DNA from 3 places in the Pedococcus sp. P5_B7 genome. Region 3 is predicted to be linked to each of the others. Evidence: riboswitches for the same ligand, from Rfam matches in the RefSeq annotation. Region 3 holds a riboswitch; each other region holds the start of a gene.
The links. Region 3 has a riboswitch for cobalamin ahead of ACXJKD_RS19935 (ribonucleoside-diphosphate reductase subunit alpha). Riboswitches for the same ligand answer to the same signal wherever they lie in the genome.
Positions count from the first base shown of each region.

Region 1 (5,209 bases), on a different contig from region 3:
ACGTAGCGCTCGGCGCTGCCCGTGGGGACGGCCGACTCCACGACGACGTAGTCGATGTCGGGGTGGACCATCACCGCCAGGTTCGACGGCAGGGTCCAGGGCGTGGTCGTCCAGACCAGGGCCAGCTCGCCGGTGTCCAGCCGCACGCCGACGGTGACGGCCGGGTCCTGCCGCATCTGGTAGACGTCGTCGTCCATCCGCAGCTCGTGGTTCGACAACGGCGTCTGGTCGTTCCAGCAGTAGGGCAGGACGCGGAAGCCTTCGTAGATCAGGCCCTTGTCGTGCAACGACTTGAACGCCCAGATGACCGACTCCATGTAGTCGGGGTTGAGCGTCTTGTAGTCGTTGTCGAAGTCGACCCAGCGGGCCTGGCGGGTGACGTACTCGCGCCACTCCCCCGTGTACTTCAGCACCGACTGCCGGCACTTGGCGTTGAACTCCTCGATGCCGATCTCGAGGATCTCGTCCTTGGTCTTGATGCCGAGCTGGGCCATCGCCTCGAGCTCGGCGGGCAGGCCGTGGGTGTCCCACCCGAACCGTCGCTCGACCCGGCGCCCGCGCATCGTCTGGTAGCGCGGGATGAGGTCCTTGACATAGCCGGTCAGCAGGTGGCCGTAGTGCGGCAGGCCGTTGGCGAACGGCGGGCCGTCGTAGAAGACGAACTCGTTGTCGCCGTTGGTGCCGGCCGACCGGTTCTCCACCGACGCGATGAAGGTGCCGTCCTCGTCCCAGTACTTGAGGATGCGCTCCTCGATCTCCGGGAAGCGCGGGGACGCGGGAACGCCCGAGGAGGTGCCCGGGGCGTCGCTGGAGACTGTGTCGCTCGAGACTGTGTCGCTGGAGACCTTGGGATAGGTCATGGTGTCGGCGGTCCTCACATCACTCGTGTTCTCACACGAGGACGACGTCGCCGGGTTTCCCGACGGCACCGCGGTGCCACCTCGCTTGCCGTGCCCCGCGTGCTGACGCACGCGGCATACGGCCGCTCTTGCCCAAGGTTGTGACGGACCCACCCGTCCGGTTCTAGTGAGCCGGGTGTCCTGCGTATGCCGCGGGGCGCCCTGCCGTTCTTCCGGAGGCTCCCCGGTGATGGCCGGTTCGACGCCTGTGCACCCCAGTCTAGCCATCCGTGACGAAGGGCACGTGCGCACGGCCGGAGGACGCCGTCGTGCGGTGTAGTCTGAGCGGCGTTGCCCTGAGGTCCCCGACCGCATGGCGACACCACGACGCGACACCAGGGGAAGCCGGTCAGATGCCGGCGCTGACCCGCAACCGTAGGCCGCCTGAAACGCGGCAAGCCGGAACACCTGGTACGCGAAGCGGCTCCATTTCCGTCGAGGTACGCGGGGCGGAGCCCGGACACCCAGTCCGAGGCCGCCCCCCGATGTCGCTCCAGCGACGCCGGGGGTCTTTCACGTTCTGGTGCCGGTGCACCGTCGCGACACCGTTCGCATTGAAGAGGCACCATGCACCGCACCCTTCGCACCGCCCGTCCGGCGGCGGCGCTCGCCCTGGCCCTGGCGGCCAGCCTGGTCGTCCCCGGCGCGGCGTTCGCCGGCACGACCGAGCCCACCGGCACGACCACCGGCACGAGCTCGAGCACCACCACGCCGTCGACGTCGACGTCGACGTCGACGTCGACCTCCACCTCCACCGAGTCGGCCACGACGTCGACCACCACGCCGCCCTCGACGACGACCACGACCCCGTCGAAGCCGAAGACCGCGGCGAGGTCCAAGGCCCTGGCCGCGACGTCGGAGCGGATGCCGTTCGGCACGGGGTCCACCCTGCGAGCGGCCCTGGTCCCGGGTGACCCCACCGACCAGGCCGCGTACGCCGCCGGCTTCATCGTGCGCACCCTCGCCGCGCGCGACGACCACTACAACTACCCCGCCTCGACGTTCTTCGACGGTGGCAACACCATTGACGCCGTCCTGGCGCTGGACGGCGCAGGCGCCGGCCTCGACCAGGCCGACGCCACCACCGACTACCTCGCCGCACACGTGAACGACTACGTGGGCTACCCCGACCCGCCCGGCTCCCCGACCGCCGAGACCTACGCCGGCCCGCTCGGCAAGCTCGTCCTCGGCGTGGTCGCCCAGGGCGGCAACCCCACCGCCTTCGGTGGGCAGGACCTCGTCGCCCGCCTCGAGGGCCTGATGACCGTTGGCGGTCGTTTCTCGGACAAGTCCAACTTCGGCGACGCGACCAACCCGAGCGGCGACTACTCCAACACCATCGGGCAGGTCCTCGACATCATCGCCCTCGGTCGCGCCACGGGCTCGGTGCCGGACGCCGCTGGGAACTACCTCCTCGACCAGCAGTGCGACGACGGCGGGTTCCGCGGCAACCTCGACGTCGCGGGTGCTGCCTGCTCCAGTGACGCGGACGCGACCGCCTTCGCCGCCCAGGCCCTCGTCGGCCTGCTGGGCGCGGACGACCCCGCGACCGTGGACGCGCTCGAGTGGCTCTCGTCGCACCAGGCGCCCAACGGCGGCTTCCTCAACGACGACGGTCAGTACAACGCCAACACCGCGGGCGTCGCAGCCCAGGCCTTCGCCGCGGGCGGCCTCGACGCCGAGCTCGCGAGCGCCCAGGACTTCCTGGCCGGTCTGCAGTTCGACTGCTCCTTCGCCGCCGGCCTCCGCGGCGGCATCGCCTTCACCGCGGCCGACCACGCCACCCTCAAGGCTGCCCCGACGACGGCTGCGGCGATCGACCGCGCGCTGCGGGCCACGCCCCAGGCGACCCTGGGCCTGGCCGGCGACTCGCTGCTGACGGTCACGGCTGACGGGGCTGCGGCCACCGCGCCGACGCTCGACTGCCGCACGACCACCACGACGACCACCTCTCCTGCGTCGTCCACCACGAGCACGTCCTCGACTCCCTCGACGGGGAGCAACGACCCGGCCGACCCCGGGTCGGCCACGCCCGGCTCGCTGGCCCTCACCGGCACCGACGTGGCGGCGATGACCCTGCTGGGCGCACTGCTGCTGCTGGCCGGTGCCGGCGCGATCGTCCTGGCCCGGCGCAAGGGCGTGCACGCCTGATGCGGCTGGTCGCGCGCTTCGTCGCCATTGCCGGTCTGGTGGTCGCCGGCGGCCTCGCCCTCCCGGGCGGGGCCGCCCAGGCGGCGGCCTGCAGCAGCTCGACCGGCGTGACGGTGGTGATCGACTACGGCTCGAGCAGCAGCACGCTCTGCGCCGCGGACGACACCTCCGCCATGAAGGTGCTCACAAAGGTCGCCACCGTCGTGAGCCCGGTCCAGTACCCGAGAACGGTGGTCTGCAAGATCAACAGCGTCCCTGCCGACCAGTCCTGCCAGCGGATGCCTCCGGCCAGCGCCTACTGGGCCTTCTTCCACGCACCCCGTGGCGGATCGTGGACCTACAGCAGCTCCGGCGTGGCGGACTACAACCCAGCGGCCGGCAGCGTGATCGGGTTCGCGTTCGGCTCCGGAGGGGCTCCCAGCAGCCCTCCGCCCGCCGCAGCCGCACCCAAGCCGTCGCCGAGCCCGTCCTCGTCGTCGAGCCGGCCGCCCGCCCCCAAGCCGAAGCCGAAGCCCACGACGACCACCCCCGCGCGTCCCGGGAGCTCGAGCACCTCGACCGGGTCGACGCCGGCAGCCGGGAGCAGCTCTGCTGCCGGCTCGGTGACCAAGCCCGGCGCGAAGCCGTCGACCACGACCCCGGGCAGCACGACCACCACGCCGCCGACGGGTGGCGCCACCACGGGCACGACGCCGTCGACGGACTCGACCGGCGACAGTGCGAGCACCGCAGCGGCCCAGGGGGACTCGACGGACTCGGGCTCGCCCACCACCCTGCTCGCCGGCCTCGGCCTGGTCGCGTTGGTCGGCGCCGGCGCGGCCTACGTCGCGATCCGTCGCCGAGCCACCAGCTGAGGACCGTGCGCACGGCCGGCTCCCCGCTGTCCCGACACCTCCACCCGGTCGCCTGGTGGGTGTGGGCGATCGGGCTGGCGGTGGCCTGCTCACGCACCAGCAACCCGGTGCTGCTCCTGCTCGCGGTGACCGTCGCCAGCCTGGTCGTCGCGGCCAAGCGCGGCAGCTCGCCGTGGGCACGGGCCTTCCGCCTGTACCTCGTGCTCGGGGCGGTCATCATCGTCCTGCGGGTACTCCTGCACGTCGTGGTGGGCTACAAGTTCGGCAGCACGAGGCTCTACCAGCTGCCCAGCATCGAGCTGCCCGGCATCACCCTCCTCGGCCCGCTCTACCTCGAGGGCCTGCTGGCGGCGGCGGTCGAAGGGCTGCGGCTGGCCAGCCTGATCGCCTGCATCGGCGCGGCCAACGCGCTGGCCAACCCCAAGCGCCTCCTCCGGGCCCTCCCGAGTGCCTTGCACGAGATCGGCACCGCCGTGGTCATCTCGGTCACCGTCGCGCCGCAGCTGGCCGAGAGCGTTCAGCGGGTCCGGCGGGCCCGAGTCCTGCGCGGCGAGGGTGGCACCGGGATCCGGTCGGTCGGCCGGGTCGCGCTGCCCGTCCTCCAGGACACGCTGGACCGGTCGCTCTCCCTCGCCTCGGCGATGGACTCGAGGGGGTACGGCCGCCGGACCGAGCAGTCACCGGTCACGAGGAGGGTCACCGCTGCGCTGACCCTCACCGGGCTCCTGGGCGCCGGCATCGGGATGTACGGCCTGCTCGACAGCACCGCGCCCGCGGTCATCGGCCTGCCCATGCTCGTCCTGGGCCTGGCCCTGTCGGCGATCGGCATGTGGGTCGGTGGGCGGAGCGTGCAGCGCAGCGTCTACCGGCCCGACCCGTGGGCGGTGCCCGAGTGGCTCGTCGCCGGCTCGGGTCTGCTGGCCGCGGTGCTCGTGGTCGTGCAGTGCGCCCGGGCGCCGGGCACCCTCGTCCTCCCCCTCGAGCCGCTGGCCGCCCCCGCGCTGCCGCTGCTCCCCGTCGTCGGCATCCTGGCGGCGGCCCTCCCGGCGTTCGTCGCCCCCGACCCACCGGTCGCGCGGCGCGGAGACCCGCGATGAGCCGCCCCGTCGACCCGCACGCCCCGGTCGTCTTCGACCGCGTCAGCATCCGCTATGCCGGGAGCCCACGTCCCGCGATCCGCTCGGTGTCGTTCGCGCTCCAGGAGGGTGAGCTCGTCGTCGTCACCGGCCGCACGGGCTCGGGTAAGTCGACCCTGCTCGGCGCCGTGAACGGCACCGTCCCCCACTTCACCGGGGGTCACCTCTC
Region 1 covers NZ_JBFULM010000007.1:76,836-82,044, reverse strand. The annotation lists gene ileS (isoleucine--tRNA ligase) at 1-860, opposite strand, end outside; cobalamin riboswitch at 1,238-1,365, shown strand; gene ACXJKD_RS16385 (hypothetical protein) at 1,467-3,050, shown strand; gene ACXJKD_RS16380 (hypothetical protein) at 3,050-3,904, shown strand; gene ACXJKD_RS16375 (energy-coupling factor transporter transmembrane component T) at 3,910-5,001, shown strand; gene ACXJKD_RS16370 (ABC transporter ATP-binding protein) at 4,998-5,209, shown strand, end outside.
Region 1: it holds a riboswitch for cobalamin, as region 3 does, so the genes downstream of both, ACXJKD_RS16385 (hypothetical protein) here and ACXJKD_RS19935 (ribonucleoside-diphosphate reductase subunit alpha) in region 3, are expected to answer to the same signal.

Region 2 (5,209 bases), on a different contig from region 3:
CGGGGTTGTAGACCGCCATCACCAGATCGGCCTCGGCGACCGCGCGAACGCGATGCTCCACGACGGACCACGGCTTGAGCCGGTCCGACAGGCTGAGCACCGCGAAGTCCGCCCCGATCGGCGCGCCCGCCCGAGCGGCCACCGCCTGCACGGCGCTCACCCCCGGCACGACCCGGATCGGCACCGAAGCGAAGGCGGCGTCTTCGGCCGCCTCGAACACCGCCGACGCCATACCGAACACACCCGCGTCGCCGCCGGACACCACGGCGACCCGCTCACCTCGCATGGCCAGGTCGAGGGCGAACCGGGCGCGGTCGACCTCGACGGTGTTTCCGGAAGCGTGGCGCTGCAGCCCGACTCGTTGTGGGACACGGTCGACGTATGGCGCGTAGCCGACGACATGGTCCACTTCACCCAGGAGCCGCTCGGCCTCGGGCGTGAGCCAGTCGCCCGGGCCAGGTCCCAGGCCCACCACGAGCAGCTCGCGACCCTCGTGGTGGGTCTCGACGTCGGAGTCGTCGGCACGTCCGGGCTGCGGGTCGTCATAGCGGCGCCGGCCACGGTGGTCGTCGCCGGGCACCACGATGAGGGAGAAGTACGGCACCGTGTCCGGATCGACCTCGGCGGCCGGGAGCCAGCGCTCCTGGGACATCGAGGCGCGTTCGACATACCAGGCATCGGCCAGCCGCCCGGCCTCCTCCAACGCGGCGCGCACGTCGCGAAACGTTCGACCGAGCTTCATGATGATCGCAGCATCGGTATCGGCGAGCCGACGCGCGAGCTCGGGGCGGGGAAGGGTGCCCTGCAGGACCGTCAGGACGTCGCTCTGCCTTGCCAGAGGTCGCTGCAGTGCCGCGGTCGCCGCGGTGAAGGCGGGTACGCCGGGTACCACCTGCGTCTCGAACCGGTCGGACAGGCGGTCGTGCAGGTACATGTACGAGCCGTAGAGGAACGGGTCGCCCTCGGCGAGGACGACGACGTCACGCCCGGCGACGAGATGAGCGCTGAGTCGTCGCGCGCACCCCTCGTAGAAGTCCGCCATGGCCCCTGCGTAGCCGCCGGGGTGGTCGGTCACCCCGGTCGTGACGGGGTACTCCAGCACCTCCTCGACGACACCCTCCGGCAGGTAGGGCTCAGCGATCCGGCGCGCGTTGGAGCGTCTGCGCGGACCCTGGTGATAGGCGACGACGTCGGCGGCGCCGATCAACCGGACTGCCTTGACGGTGACCAGCTCTGGGTCACCGGGCCCGAGTCCGACGCCGAACAGACGCCCGAATCCGTGGTCGGACGCGGTCACTCGCGCTCCTGAGCCAGGGCATTCAAGGCTGCCGCGGCGATGGCCGAACCGCCGCGGCGCCCACGCAGGGTGAGGAACGGGATGTCCAGGCCGTGGTCCCGCGCCAGCGCGGCCAGCGCCTCCTTCGCCTCGATGGCGCCGACGAAGCCGACGGGGACTCCCACGATCGCGGCGGGCCGTGGGCCTCCGTCGAGGAGCATCTCCAGCAGGTGGAACAGTGCGGTCGGTGCGTTGCCTACCGCGACCACGGCGCCCTCGAGCCGGTCGCCCCAGAGGGAGACGGCCGCTGCCGACCGCGTCGTCCCCCACTGCTGCGCGAGATGGGGCACACGGTCGTCCCGCAGCAGGCAGATGATGTCGTTGCCGGCCGGTAGCCGAGAACGCGTCACACCCGACGCGACCATGTGGGCGTCGGTGATGACCGGGGCACCCGAGGCCAAAGCCGAGCGTGCAGCGCTCACCAGGCCCTCATGCACGATGAGGTCTCGGGCCAGGTCGGGCTGGCCAGTGGCGTGGATCATTCGTACGGCGACCGACTCGGCGTCGGCCGGAAGATGGGTCAGGACTGACTCGCGGCGGATCGTTGCGAACGACTCGAGGTAGATGGCGGCGCCGTCCCGCTCGTAGTCGTAGCGGCGGGTCGGAGGGGCGGGGGTCATGGGGCCTCCAGGTCGGGGATGACGACGCTGCGCCATGGAGTGATGACCACTTCGTCTGACGCATGGGCGAGCAGCCCTTCGGCCACGTCACGTGTGATCATGCCGTCTGGCACGGGTGCGACGAACAGGGCCCTGTGGTCGTCCTGGCCGTGCCACCCCGGAGTCACTGGGCCGGCGACGACGGTGGTGCGGGGGTCGCGTGGCCCTTCGGTCAACAGGCGGCTGGCGGGCGACAGCTCGTCGACGTGCCACGACGCAGTCGGGCCTGCACCGCGTACCTGCCTGAAGCTGCGCGCAAGGTCGACCAGTGCGGGCACGGCCCCCTGCACCGGCACCACCGGCCCCCACTGGCTGCTGCCGACCCGGACCTGGACCTCGGCCTTGCTCACGGCCACGAGCCCGAGGTCGAGCGGTCGGTCCAGGACGTCGCCGCGGCCGTCGTCGAGCACGAAGAGGAATCGGCCACCGAGGTCGGCCAGGTCGGGATCGGCGCACAGGGCCCGGTCCAGACCCTCGACCACCGGACGCAGGTCGACCCGCCCGCCGATCCGGCCGCTGAGTGGGGAGCACAGGATGTTGCGCACGAGCTCGTGGGTGTCGCTGGGCAGCAGCCCTGCGGCACGCAGCGCATCCACCAGCCCAGGGGGGACCGAACGGCCGGACGCCGCGATGCCACGCAGCTGCAGGTTGGCCCGCTTGGTGAGCAGCACCGTGCCATCACCCCACACCTCGGCCGCTGTCACGAGGGAGCGCAGGGCTGCTGCGGGCAACCGCCCGCCTGGCAGGCGCAGCCGCACGATGGCGCCGTCCTCTGCCAGCCAGGGCCGGAACACGCCGGGGCAGCGGTCCGGATGGGTGCGGCTCGTCACCGGCACATGGTGTCATCCGCCACCAGGTCATCGGTGGCGTGGTCGGGCACTGCCATCATTGGAGCGATGCCTTCCGACGACGCGACCCCGGCTCCAGGCAGCGGCCCGGCCGTCGACGTGTTGGCCACCCTCGGGCCGTTCTTCCAGGTCGAGCGCGTCGACGGCGGAGACTGGCGACCGCTGCGGGATCTCGTCACGGGTCTGGCCCTGGGGGAACGGGTTGCCCACGTGGGCGCCACTCTCGGTCGGCTTGCGGGCGCCGACGTCGAGCCGAGGGTGGCTGCCTCCACCCTTTCCCTCGGCCTCTTCGCGCGGGTCCTGTCACCGGCGTTGGGTGGTGTCGCACTCGGCATACCCCTGCCTCGCCCCACCCTGGACGACGCGTACTGGAAGCCCGTCGCAGCCGGGCCCTGGCCACTCGCGCTCAGTGGTGCCGCGACGACGCCGGACCTCACCCGTCTGGTCGCCGACGTCGTCGAGCCCTTGGTCGAGGCCATGGCGGACGGCTACGCGCTCTCGCGACAGGTGCTGTGGGGCAACGCCGCCTCGGCGCTCTTCGGTGGCGCACGCATGCTCGGTGTCGCGCGGCCGGAGCTGGCCGCACGCGCCGAGGCCGAGGCCGCCGCCCTGCTCGCCGGCCCCTTGGCCGGAACGGGCGGACTCGACGACGGTTTCGTCCGGTCCTCGTGCTGTCTGTACTACCGGATCCCTGGCGGCGGCTACTGCGGCGACTGTGTCCTCGCCCACCGTCCGAGTGTTCCCGCGCCTCGCTAGGCTGTGCGCAACGTCCGCCGGCTGCGGGCTCAGGAACTCCGGTGTGACTCCGGGGCGGTTCCGCCACTGTAAGCCGATGCGCGACCCACTCGGGCACGGCGAGCCAGACACTGACTGCGGCCGACTCCCACCATCCGGGGCGAGAACCCCGAGGAGGAACCATGGCCATCCACGGCCCCACTGTCGCTCTGCTCTCCACTTCCGACACCGACCTGCTGTCAGCCCGGGGTTCAGGCGCCAGGTATCGCTGGGCGAACCCTGCTCGCGCCAGCGACGCCGAGCTCCAGGCGGTGACCCTGGACGCGGATCTGGTCGTCGTGCGTCTCCTGGGCTCGCCCAGTGACCTGTTGGCGGGCATCGCCATCCTCCGCGAGCGGGGGACTCCGCTCGTCGTTCTCGGCGGCGAGCAGCAACCCAGCGCCGACCTCATGGAGCTGTCGACCGTCGCGATGGGGGTGGCTGCGCAGGCCCACCACTACCTGGCCGAGGGAGGCCCGACTAATCTTGCGCAGCTGCACGCGTTTCTCTGCGACACGGTGCTGCTCACTGGTGAAGGTTTCGACCCACCCACCCCGATCCCCACCTGGGGATTCGCCTCGCGACCGGCCCCCTCCGACGAAGCGCTCCCGCGGATCGGGGTCCTGTACTACCGCGCGCACGAGGCCAGCGGCAACACCGCCTTCGCGCACGCCTTGGCCGATGCGGTCGATGAGACCGGCGAGGCCATCGGTGTGCCGGTGTATGCAGGGTCGCTGCGGTCCGCGCCTGATGACCTCTACGCCGCCCTGGGCACTCTGGATGCCTTGGTCGTCACTGTTCTCGCGGCCGGTGGCAGCGTTCCTGCCGGGGCGGGTGCGGGTGGGGAGGACGAGGCGTGGGACGTCGAGCGGATGGCCGCCCTCGACATCCCGGTTCTGCAGGGGTTGTGCCTGACGAGCAGTCGCGCCGAGTGGGAGGCCTCCGACGAGGGGGTCAGCCCGCTGGACTCGGCGACCCAGATCGCGATCCCGGAGTTCGACGGCCGGATCATCACAGCGCCCTTCTCCTTCAAGGAGATTGACGACCAGGGGTTGCCGCACTATGTGGCCGATCCGGAGCGGTGCAACCGGGTCGCGCGGATCGCGGTCAACCATGCGCGCCTGCGACGGGTTCCCGAACAGGACAAGCGAATTGCGCTCGTCCTGTCGGCCTACCCGACGAAGCACGCCAGGATCGGCAACGCAGTCGGACTGGACACGCCGGTCTCCGCGATCCGTCTGCTGCGACGGATGCGCGACGAGGGGTACGACCTCGGCACCGACAACTCCGTCGTGGCGATCCTGGATGCCGAGGGAACCGACACAGAGGCCGGCGATGCCCTCATCCACCGGCTGATCGCGTCCGGCGGGCAGGACGAGGAGTGGCTGACCGCCGCACAGCTGACCGACGCCCACGTTCGAATCACCAAGGCCGAGTACGACTCGTGGACGGCCGACCTGCCCACCGAGCTGCGCGACGCCATGGTGCAGACCTGGGGAGCTTCGCCGGGGCAGCTGTTCGTCAACGACTCCGGTGAGCTCGTGCTCGCCACCCTGCGGGCGGGGAACGTCGTCATCCTCATCCAGCCACCT
Region 2 covers NZ_JBFULM010000005.1:274,215-279,423, forward strand. The annotation lists gene ACXJKD_RS13565 (precorrin-2 C(20)-methyltransferase) at 1-1,297, opposite strand, end outside; gene ACXJKD_RS13570 (precorrin-8X methylmutase) at 1,294-1,956, opposite strand; gene ACXJKD_RS13575 (precorrin-3B synthase) at 1,953-2,825, opposite strand; gene ACXJKD_RS13580 ((2Fe-2S)-binding protein) at 2,892-3,599, shown strand; cobalamin riboswitch at 3,607-3,732, shown strand; gene cobN (cobaltochelatase subunit CobN) at 3,761-5,209, shown strand, end outside.
Region 2: it holds a riboswitch for cobalamin, as region 3 does, so the genes downstream of both, cobN (cobaltochelatase subunit CobN) here and ACXJKD_RS19935 (ribonucleoside-diphosphate reductase subunit alpha) in region 3, are expected to answer to the same signal.

Region 3 (5,209 bases):
TACCGCCTCGCGCCCGAGGCGTGGCCCGACTTCAGGGCGGCCGTGCGTGAGGCGCTGGGTGACGGGCCGCTGACCCTCGCCGAGCTGGGCGACACCGTGACCAGCCAGGCGGCATACCGGCATCTCAAACCGGTCTTCGACGAGGGTGCCGGCACCCTCATCAAGCCGCTCACCTGGCAGGGCGACATGGGCTTCGGCCCACCGCGCGACGGACGAGCCACCTTCCAGCGCCTGGACACGAACGCACGGTGGGCAGGCATCCCGGACCTCGAGGTCGCGGGCCCGGCGGCCATCACGGCCTACCTGCGCACCTATGGTCCGGCGACGGTCGAGCACGTGCAGTACTGGCTCGGCAGCGGCCTGAGTGCCGGACGCAGACGGCTGACCGGCTGGCTGGACGGCCTCGGCGACCGGCTCGTGCCGGTCGACGTCGACGGCACGGTGGCGCACGTCCTGCGCGAGGACGTCGACGCGCTGGAGGCGGCCCGGCCCACCGACGCCGTGCGGTTCCTGCCCGGCCACGACCAGTGGGTCCTCGGCCCGGGGACCAAGGACGAGCACGTGACACCGCCAGCGCGCCGCGACCTGATGACCCGCAAGGCCAACCCCGTCACCCGCGGAGGGGTCGTGTGTGGGACCTGGGCGCGACGGGGCGACGAGCTCACGGTCAGCTGGCTCGACGGGACGACGCGACCCGATGCGGCCCTCGAGGAGGAGGGCACCCGCCTCGCGGCCCTCCTGGGCCGTGAGCTGCCGGTGCGGGTCACGTCCTAGGCGGTCGGTAGAGCTCCTCGACCGCGGCCTCGATGTCGTCGCCGTCGACGTCCACCGGCTCGACGTAGAGGTGGCCCTCGGCGATCAGGCCGTCGCGGACGGCCACGACGACGACTCCCCGCATGGCGAAGCCGGAGCCGTCGAGGTGGTGCCCGCGCCAGTCGACCTCCGCCCACTCGGTCTCGCCATCGCCGCTGGAGGCCAGCAGCTCGGCGTGGAAGTCGGGGACCCCCTCGAAGACGGAGGTCCAGTTGGCCAGCACCTGGGCCCGCCCCCGGAACGCGCGGCCGGGGTGCGCCGGCGTGATGCTGACGTAGTCCTCGGCGAAGAGCGACGCGAAGCGGTCGGCGTCGTGGGCGTTCTGGGCCTCCGTGAGGCGCTCCATCATGCTCGTCATGGGCTCAGACCCATCGCCGCACGTGGGACCGGTAGGCGTCGTACTCCGCGCCGAACTTGCCCGCCAGGTAACGCTCCTCCGGGCGGATCGCCCCCCACCAGAGTGCGGCGACGCCGAACGGCACGAACACCAACGCCCAGAACGAGTGCGCGAGGAGCGCCCACCCGACGTCGAACGCGATGAGCCCCAGGTAGAGCGGGTTCCGGCTCAGCCGGAACGGCCCCGACTGGAGCACCAGGACGGTGGCGCCGCCGGGCAGGACCGCAGTGCGGTGCGTCGCCATGTGGGCCAGTGTCCACCCGTTCCAGAGCACGAACGCGACGACCAGCGCCCAACCGACCCACCGGACGGCCGAGCCGGTGATCGAGACGGGGTCGTCCGTGGCCGCGCTGAGGAAGAGCCCCGCAGCGAGCGGCAGCCCCAGGGCCACCGGTGGCCAGATCCGGAACGCGGGCGCATCCACGACCGCCATCGTCGTCCGCGGCCGTCGCGACGGCAAGGGCCGGCCGCAGGTCAGGGCCGGTCGATCTCCGCGAAGACCGGACGCCCCAGCGACGGGTCGGTGAGCAACCGGCTGAAGTCGGTGGTGTTGCGCGAGATCGAGATCAGGAGCTTGCCATCGGCCAAGGCGATGCCGGGGTGGGCCAGCGGCGCGTACTTGAGCTGCCCGGAGGGGTCCTGGAAGTCCGCCCGCGCGCCCCGCTGGGCGGCCCACGGGCCGACGGGGGAGTCGGACGACCAGGCGTAGACGGCGTTGCCCAGGTCGCCGTCTCGCTTGGAGACGATGACGAACCGGCCGTCGAGCACGTCCACCGACAAGGTCTGTGAGACACCTCCGCGGGCGGGCAGGACGACCGCCGCCCGTGCCTGTTCGCCCACCCAGGTCGTCCCGTCCCAGAACTGCCACGTCGCGCGGTCGCGCGCGTCGGCCAGAGGTGCGCGGGCGGCATACAGGGCACGTCCGAAGGAGTCCTTGCTGGGCAGGCGGGTGCCGTAGACGTAGAGCCAGCCACCCCGGACCGTCATGGCCGACCCCCAGTTGACCTGGTCGGCGGCGGTGCTGTCAGGGGTGATGTCGAGCTGCTGCCGCAGGGTGGGCGCACCCCCGGGGGTGACGTCGAAGAGGGTGGCGCTGCTCCCGAGGTAGGTGAAGTCGAGGCCGCCCGCCGCGCCCCGACGGATGCGGGCGGAGACGACGACGAGGACGTCGCCGTCGGGCCGCGACAGGGACACGACGGACATCGGCCAGTGCACGACCCCGTCGGAGCGGTCCGGGATCACCGGTCCCTGTCCGGTCGCCTCGACCTGTGACGTGCACAGGCCGCTGGTGACGAGCATGGAGTTGGCGACGATGCGGGGGCTGATGCCGTCGCCGCGCACGGTGTCGCCGAACACCCAGACGATCCGGTCGTCGGGCAGGCGTGCGCTGGCTCCGATGTCACCGGCCTGCCAGAGCGGGAGGTCCAGGCCCGCGACGATCCGGTTGAGCTGCGCGACCGTCACCACGGGCGGTTTCCCGGTCGAGGTCGCCCGCGCGCAGGTCGGCGTCAACCGGGGGTATGCCGCGCCGCCCGCGGTCGTGGCGCCGTCGCCGCCGGGCGTGGTGGAGCAGCCTGCGAGCACCGCCGTGAGCACCAGCCCGAGCACCAGCCCGAGCGCTGCGCCCCCGAGGAGGGGAGGGGTGGCGCGGGGCATGGCGGCAATCCTAGGGACGCGACACGCGGACCCAACATGTGGTGCCAAGGATTCGCACCACCACCCGCATATGGTGTCTCTTGCTGGTCCGGAGGCCGCGCAATCGGTCTCCGGGGCAAGAGGGAACTCGGTGCGAATCCGGGACTGCCCCGCAGCGGTAAGCGGAAACGACCGCCGTCATCAAGCACTGCTCGCACCACGCGGGTGGGAAGCGACGGCCAGTAGGAACCGCGTCGACGACCGAGCTCGCCAGGGCTCACCACGGTCGCCGAGGCGAAGGTCCGCGAGTCCGAAGACCTGCCAGCGACCGCACACGCCGTGTGCGGTGAGTCGTGGCCTCGAGGGCGGGTCACACGACATGCACAGTCGACTTGCACCCCGGTTCCCGGAGGCGGTGGCTGTGTCGTCGTCCCCTCCTCGACCCGCGGCACCGAATCGCTCGCGAGGAGAGAGCAGTGACCGACACGACCACCGAGGTCATCGAGGACCCGGCGACGGGACGACAGGCCGGACCCCTGGCCACCGAGTCCCAGGCGCCCCGCCGCGCCAGCATGGCCGTGCGCAAGCGCAACGGCGACAGCGAACCCGTCGACGTCATGAAGATCGTCCGGGCGGTGGAGCGCTGGTGCGACGACCTCACCGAGGTCGACCCGATGGCCATCGCCACCCGCACCATCAGCGGCCTCTACGACGGGGCCACGACCGCCGAGCTCGACCGGCTGTCGATCCAGACCGCTGCGGAGATGACGGCCGCAGAGCCCGAGTATTCGCGGCTGGCCGCCCGCCTCCTGTCGAACTACATCGACAAGGAGGTGCGCGGTCAGCAGATCGCGTCGTTCAGCCAGGCCGTGCGGCTCGGCCACCTCGAGGGGCTCATCGGTGACGAGACCGCTGCCTTCGTCGAGGCGAACGCCCGCAAGCTCGACCACGCGGTGGACGTGACCAACGACCGCCGGTTCGAGTACTTCGGGCTGCGCACCGTCTACGACCGCTACCTGCTGCGCCACCCCGACACCCGGATGGTCCTGGAGACGCCGCAGTACTTCATGCTGCGCGTCGCCTGCGGGCTGTCGCACACGCCCCAGGAGGCCATCGGGTTCTACCGGCTGATGGCGTCGCTGGCCTACCTGCCCAGCTCGCCGACCCTCTTCAACTCCGGCACCCGCCACACCCAGATGTCGTCGTGCTACCTCGTCGACTCCCCGCAGGACGAGCTCGAGTCGATCTACGACCGCTACGCGCAGGTCGCGAAGCTCTCGAAGTTCGCTGGTGGCATTGGCATCTCGTGGTCGCGGGTGCGGTCACGCGGGGCGCTCATCCGCGGCACGAACGGCCACTCCAACGGCATCGTCCCCTGGTTGCGCACCCTCGACTCGTCGGTGTCGGCGGTCAACCAGGGCGGTCGTCGCAAGGGTGCCGCGTGCGTCTACCTCGAGCCGTGGCACCCCGACATCGAGGAGTTCCTCGAGCTGCGCGACAACACCGGCGAGGACGCCCGGCGCACCCACAACCTCAACCTCGCCAACTGGGTGCCCGACGAGTTCATGCGTCGTGTCGAGGCCGACGAGCAGTGGAGCCTGATCGACCCGAACGAGGTGCCCGAGCTGCCAGACCTCTGGGGGCCGGCCTTCGAGGAGGCGTATGCCGCGGCGGAGCGCGACGGGCGCTTCGTGCGCCAGGTCAGCGCGCGGGAGCTCTACGGCAAGATGATGCGGACCCTGGCCCAGACGGGCAACGGCTGGATGACCTTCAAGGACGCCAGCAACCGCACCTGCAACCAGACCAGCGACGACCAGCGACCGGGAGCCCCGGTCGTGCACCTGTCGAACCTGTGTACCGAGATCATCGAGGTCTCCAGCAACGACGAGACTGCCGTCTGCAACCTCGGCTCGGTGAACCTCGCCCAGCACCTCACCCCAGGTCGCGACGCCGTCGACTGGGAGAAGCTGCGCGCGACGGTCCGTACCGCGGTCACCTACCTCGACCGCGTGATCGACATCAACTACTACCCGAGCGAGGAGTCCGCGGCGTCGAACCCGCGCTGGCGCCCGGTGGGGCTGGGCGTGATGGGGCTGCAGGACGTGATGTTCGCGCTGCGGCTGCCGTTCGACTCGCCCGAGGCGAAGGAGCTGTCCACGCGAATCGCCGAGGAGGTCTACCTCTCGGCCCTGGAGCGCTCCAGCCAGCTGGCCGCCGACCATGGCGCCCACCCGGCATACGAGCAGACGCGCGCGGCGCGCGGTGACCTGCAGCCCGACCTCTGGGACGTCACCCCGACCCAGACGGAGCGCTGGGAGCTGGTGCGGAAGGCCATCAAGGAGAACGGACTTCGCAACTCACTGC
Region 3 covers NZ_JBFULM010000011.1:41,247-46,455, reverse strand. The annotation lists gene ACXJKD_RS19955 (DNA glycosylase AlkZ-like family protein) at 1-774, shown strand, start outside; gene ACXJKD_RS19950 (nuclear transport factor 2 family protein) at 764-1,171, opposite strand; gene ACXJKD_RS19945 (methyltransferase family protein) at 1,176-1,634, opposite strand; gene ACXJKD_RS19940 (DUF4185 domain-containing protein) at 1,685-2,866, opposite strand; cobalamin riboswitch at 2,934-3,185, shown strand; gene ACXJKD_RS19935 (ribonucleoside-diphosphate reductase subunit alpha) at 3,322-5,209, shown strand, end outside.